DNA from 2 places in the Mesorhizobium sp. M0019 genome. Region 1 is predicted to be linked to the other one. Evidence: predicted binding sites of a transcription regulator. Region 1 holds the regulator's gene; the other holds the start of a gene.
What was found. The regulator PhoB, encoded in region 1, activates phosphate uptake and scavenging genes when phosphate is short. The targets are predictions, from matches to a motif close to TGTCATNNANCTGTCAT.
Positions count from the first base shown of each region.

Region 2: NKK47_RS00235 (inorganic phosphate transporter) is a predicted target of PhoB. The motif match lies at 1,075-1,091, and genes of this name have one in related genera.

Region 1 is NZ_JAMYVK010000001.1:331,681-334,825, reverse strand. It holds gene NKK47_RS01665 (ROK family protein) at 9-1,253, shown strand; gene phoB (phosphate regulon transcriptional regulator PhoB) at 1,263-1,952, opposite strand; gene phoU (phosphate signaling complex protein PhoU) at 1,969-2,676, opposite strand; gene pstB (phosphate ABC transporter ATP-binding protein PstB) at 2,709-3,145, opposite strand, start outside.
Region 2 is NZ_JAMYVK010000001.1:51,467-54,611, forward strand. It holds gene NKK47_RS00235 (inorganic phosphate transporter) at 1-1,021, opposite strand, end outside; gene NKK47_RS00240 (TetR/AcrR family transcriptional regulator) at 1,166-1,702, opposite strand; gene NKK47_RS00245 (efflux RND transporter periplasmic adaptor subunit) at 1,853-3,130, shown strand; gene NKK47_RS00250 (efflux RND transporter permease subunit) at 3,127-3,145, shown strand, end outside.

The sequences.
Region 1 (3,145 bases):
GCAAAACAATGTCGGTCGGAATCCGCCATGACGATTTGCGCCGGCGCAACCGGGCGATGGTGATCTCGGCGGTGCGCCGGGCCGGCCAGCCATCGCGTACTGAGATCGCAGCTACTACCGGCCTCAGTCATTCGACCATATCGGCGATCTCTTCCGACCTGATACGGGAAGGCATCCTCGCCGAGAGCAAGGCAAGTGAGCCCGTTTCGTTGAAACGCGGTCGTCCGCAGGTCGGCCTCGCCCTCAACCCGGAAGCGGCGGCGGTGCTGACCGTGGTGTTGTCGCTGAATTTCCTGTCGGCCGCCATTATCGACTATACGGGACAGGTGGTCGCCGAGGAACAGCGCCGACTGGACACGCTGACCATGCCGCGCGACGAGCTGATCCGTGAATGCATGGCCATCGTCCGGCGCCGGCTGCAGGATCCAGACCTTGACGTCCGCAGTGTCGCCCGCATCGCCCTGGCGATTCAGGGCATTACCGACTCCCCTGCACGCGCCATGCTGTGGTCGCCGATCACGCCGCAGACCGACATCGCCTTTGCCGACATGCTGGAGGACGAATTCGGCATCCCGGCAACGGTGGAGAACGACTGCAACATGATGGCGGTGGCTTTGCGCTGGCGCAATCCGGATCGCTATCGCGACGACTTCATCGCCATCCTGCTTTCGCATGGCATCGGCATGGGGCTGGTGCTGAAGGGCGAACTGTTCACCGGGACGCATTCCTCGGGTGGCGAATTTGGCCACATGATCCATCGTCCGGGCGGCGCGCTCTGCCGTTGCGGGCGGCGCGGCTGCATCGAGGCCTATGCCGGCAACTACGCCATCTGGCGCAACGCCAGGCAGATGAGCGAAGAAAGCGAACCGATCGCCGACGTCAGCGACGCCGACATGCGAGCACTGGCGGCCCGGGCGCGCGAGAAAGATGGGCCGGAACGCGAGGCCTACCGCAAGGCCGGCGAAGCGCTGGGTTTCGGTCTCGGCTCGCTGTTCGCGCTGATCGATCCGGCACCGGTCGCGATGGTCGGCGCCAGTGCCGCCGCCTTCGATCTGATCGAGCCGGCCTTGCGGAAGGCAATCGCCCAGACCGCCGGCGGCCAGCATTCGGGCTCGATCTCCTTCGATACAGAGCCGAACGAATTGCCGCTGATCCGCGAAGGCTGCGCGATGCGGGCGCTAAGCTTCGTCGACCAGGAGATTTTCGCGCCGGGCGCGCAAATGAGGCCCAGCGTCAGAAAGAACGTAGCCTGACCAGGCGGGTCAATCTTCCCTGATCGCATAGCCGGCACCGCGGATGGTGCGGATGACATCCGGCATCCGGCCGTTGTTGACGGCTTTGCGCAGCCGCCCGACATGCACGTCGACGGTGCGTTCGTCGATGTAGATTGTCTCGCCCCAGACATTATCGAGTAACTGGCTGCGCGAGAAGACACGGCCCGGATGCCGCATCATGAACTCGAGCAGCCGGAATTCGGTCGGCCCGAGCCTGATTTCGCTCTTCTTGCGATAGACCCTGTGCGATTCGCGATCGAGCACGATGTCGCCGACCTTCAGCACGCTGGACAGCACTTCCGGCTTGGCGCGCCGCAGCAGCGCCTTGACCCTGGCCATGAATTCCGGTGTCGAAAACGGTTTGACCAGATAGTCGTCGGCGCCGGTCGAAAGCCCGCGCACCCGGTCGCTCTCCTCGCCGCGCGCGGTCAGCATGATGATCGGCAGCCGCTCGGTTTCGGGGCGCACCCGCAACCGACGACAGAGCTCGATGCCGGAAACCGCTGGTATCATCCAGTCGAGCACCAAAAGGTCGGGCACATTCTCCTGCAAACGGATCTCGGCTTCGTCGCCGCGTGTCACCACCTCGACCTGGTAGCCTTCGGATTCGAGATTGTAGCGGAGCAGCACACCCAATGGCTCCTCGTCCTCCACCACCATTATGCGTGGTGCGATCATCGGCTGGGCACCCCCATCATGTCACCGGTGCGGACATTGTCGTTTCGTCCTGCTTCGGACGATTGACCGGCAATTGCTCGCCGGTCAGCACATAATACGCATTTTCGGCGATGTTGGTGACATGGTCGCCGATCCGCTCCAGATTCTTGGCGCAGAACAGCAGGTGCGTGCAAGCGGTGATGTTGCGCGGATCTTCCATCATGTAGGTCAACAGCTCGCGGAACACGGACGTGTATTTGACGTCGATGCGCTCGTCGGCGGCACGCAGCTTGGCCAACGCGGCCGCATCGCCTGCAGCATATTCCTCGATGACACCCTGCACCTGGATGAGAACCAGCTGCGCCATCGCGTCGATGGAATGCGACAGGTCCCGCGGCGTAGCGCTGAGGCCGACCGCACTCACGCGCTTGGCGATATTCTTGGCAAGGTCGCCGATGCGTTCGAGGTCGCCCGCCATGCGGATCGCTCCGACCACATGGCGAAGATCGTGGGCCATCGGCTGGCGTTTGGCGATCAGGGTGATGGCGCGGTCGTCCAGTTCGCGTTGACGCGCATCCATGATGGCGTCGTCGGAAACGACGCGTTGCGCCAGCACGTTGTCGGAATTCAACAGGGCCTTGGTCGCCCCGCCGACCATCGAACCGGCGAGGTCGGCCATGTCGCGGATCAGCTTGCTGATCTGCTCGAGATCCTCGTCGAAAGAAGCGACTGTGTGTTCGCCCATGGTCCTGTCCTCATATGCATGATCGGAACGGCTCAGCCGAAGCGGCCAGTGATGTAGTCCTGCGTGCGCTTCTCGCGGGGCGACGTGAAGATCTTCTCGGTCCGGTCGAACTCGACCAGTTCACCCAGATACATGAAGGCGGTCTGGCGCGACACGCGCGCCGCCTGCTGCATGTTGTGGGTGACGATGACGATCGTATAGTCGGCTTGCAATTCGTCGATCAGTTCCTCGATCTTGGCAGTCGACAGCGGGTCGAGGGCCGAAGCCGGTTCGTCGAGCAGAATGACTTCCGGCTTCACGGCCACGGTGCGGGCGATACAGAGCCGCTGCTGCTGGCCGCCGGACAGGCTCAAGCCGCTGGCGTTGAGCTTGTCCTTGACCTCGCTCCACAGCGCGGCGCGCTTCAACGCCTGTTCGACGCGGCCGTCCATCTCGGACTTGCCGAGGTTCTCGTAGAGCCTGACGCCGA
Region 2 (3,145 bases), 280 kb from region 1:
TCTCGTCCTTCCAGGTCTTGGTGCGAACGGCGTCGCCGACCACGATTGCCGCATCGGTCACGGCGATGCCGGGCTTGACGTATTTGCCGAGTACCGTTTCGACCTGCGTCGCCGCCGATTTGTAAGCTTCGAGATAGTTCACGTCCGGTGTGCGGTTGAGCGCGAAGGCGGTCGGCACGACGCCGATCAGGATGAGCATGATGAGGCCCATGCCCTTTTGCCCGTCATTGGAGCCGTGGGCAAAGCTGACGCCGGTGCAGGTGAAGATAAGCAACGCCCGGATCCACAGCGGCGGCGGCGCGCTCGACTTGGGCGCCTCGTAGAGCTCGCGGTTCCTGACCAGCAGCTTCATCACCAGAAGCAGCAGTGCAGCCAGGCCAAAACCGACCAGCGGCGAGATCAGGAGCGACAGGCCGACATTGGACGCCTGCGACCAGTCGACGCCGCTGGTGACGGAGCCGGCCGGGGCCATGAACTGGTTGGCGAGACCGACGCCGATGATCGAGCCGATCAGTGTGTGCGAGCTCGAGGCAGGCAGGCCGAGATACCAAGTTCCGAGATTCCACATGATCGCCGCAACCAGCAGCGCGAAGACCATGGCCAGTCCGGAGCTCGATCCGACCTGAAGGATCAGCTCGACCGGCAGCAGCGATATGATGCCGAAGGCGACCGCTCCGCTGGCGGTGAGCACGCCCAGAAAGTTGAAGAAGCCGGACCACATCACTGCAAGCTCGGCCGGCATGGAATGCGTGTAGATCACCGTTGCCACCGCATTGGCAGTGTCGTGAAAACCGTTGACGAATTCGAAGCCGAGCGCGATCAGCAGCGCCAGCCCAAGCAGGATCCACGGCACCGCGATGGTGCTGGTCAGGTCCTGGCTGAGCGCGTAGCCGACATAGGCAAGGCCGCCCAGAATGATGACGGCAAAGGCCGGCAGAAACCATTTACCGGTGTCGTTTGGCCGGTCAAGCGGATGCTCCGGCCTTGGAATTCCTGCCTCGCTTGAAACAATATCGACCACACCCCACTCCTCCTGCGTTGCAGCAAAGAATGGGAGGACGCTATGTCGGCACGATGAAGCCTGTGTGACGGCGGGCACTTTGGGTTGACGCAACGGGCGATCGACGCGACCGAGGCAGTTGAACCCGGCCAGCGCATTCCTAGACTATTCCGCGATCTCCAGCAGGGTCGATATCAGCAGCCGGCGCTCTTCGGCGGAGAGAATGTCCGAACCGAACAGGTTCATGCTGCGAAGCCCTTCGATGGCGAGATAGCAGACCAGCAGCGCCTTGAGGTTCGGCGTTTCCTGCTTCAGCCGCTCGAACAGCTGCCGCCTGAACGATTTTATCGGGGTCAGGAAATCGGGATCCTCGGCAATCGCCGAAAATATCCAGGATGCCGACGGTTTCGATTCCTCGGCATGCTCGGCCGACAGCTTGATATAAGTTGCAAGCGGGCTTTCGCTGTTGACGCCGGCCGTGCGGGCGGACTCCAGGGCCTGCTCGAAGGCGCGCAGGTAATCCTCTACCAGCGCCTGCATCAATTTCGCCTTGGTCGGGAAATTGTAGAGAAGACCACCCTTCGACACGCCGGCACGGCTGGCGACCGCATCCAGCGACAGGCTGCCAGGACCCGTCTCGCGCGCCACGGCGGCGGCGGCGGCGAGAATCTTCTCGCGCGAATTTGCTCTGCGGACTTTCATCAAGGGTTCCCCATTCATTAGCTTAGGCGGAATTGACAAGACCGTCCAGACGGTACAGTAAGATCGCCGTCATTTGAAATTGGGACCAGTCACAGGTATGTGTTCCGGTCGTCCGACCGTTATGCTGGGCCGTGGCCGAGGGGACTGTTCGTGATCAAGCGCTTCATCATCGCCTTCATTCTGCTCGTGCTGGTGTGCGGCGGCATCGTCGGCTTCAACCTGTTTCGCGACAATGCGATCAAACAGTTCTTCGCCACCATGAAGCCGCCGGCCGCGACCGTGTCGACGGTCATCGTCAAACCGATGTCCTGGACGCCCGGCATCGAGGCGATCGGCACTGTCAGTGCCGTACGCGGCGTCGACCTGACGGTCGAAACCGCGGGCATCGTCAAGGACATCCTGTTCCATGCCAATCAGAAGGTCGCCGCCAACGCCGTGCTGCTGCAGCTCGACGATGAAGTCGAGCGAGCCGACCTCGTGGCATCGAAGGCGCAAGCGACCTCCGACCAGACGACGCTGATGCGCGCGCTTGAGCTGCAGAAGCGCGGGGTCGGCACCGACGCTACGCTCGACACAGCGCAGGCAGCAGCATCGGTCTCCGCCGCGCAGGTGAACAAGCTGCAAGCGGTGCTCGACCAAAAGCAGTTGACGGCCCCTTTCAATGGTACCGTCGGCATTCCGAAAATCGACATTGGCCAGTATCTCACACCCGGCACCGCCGTGGTGACCTTGCAGGACATGGACACGATGCGTGTCGATTTCACCGTCCCGGAGCAGCAGCTTCCGCAGCTGAAGATCGGACAGACGGTGCGGTTGGGCGTCGGCGGCGGCGACATGCCGTTCGCCGGCAGTATCCGCGGTATCGATCCGAAGATCGACCCGACCAGCCGGCTGGTGACGGTGAGAGCGGAGGTCGGCAATCCCGAAGGCAAGCTGACGCCCGGTCAGTTCGTCCAGGTGCGCGTCGAACTGCCCGAGGAGAACGACGTGCTGGCGCTGCCGCAGACGGCGCTGACTTCCAGCCTGTACGGCGACTTCGTCTTCGTGGTGCGCCCGGCCAAATCCGCCGAAGCCAACGGCGCGGCGCCCGAGGCAAAGCCGGAAGACAAGCCGGCTGCAGATGCTGCCAAGCCCGCAGCCGAAGCACCCGCGGCAAAACCCGAAGAAAAGCCGGCTGCTACCCCAGCCAAACCGGCAGAGGAAGCCAAGCCGGCAGCGGAAGAACAGAAGCCGCAGCTCGTGCTAGCCCAGGTGTTCGTCAAGCCAGGCCGCCGCAACGCCGGCCTCGTTGAGATTCTGGAGGGCATCGCGCCCGGCGACGAAGTCGTTACCGCCGGCCAGAACCGGCTCTCCAACGGCATGTCCGTTGCCGTCGACAACACGATCGATCCGAGCAAGCCAGGGAACCAGCAGGCAGCCCAGCAATGAGCTTTTCCGACCTCT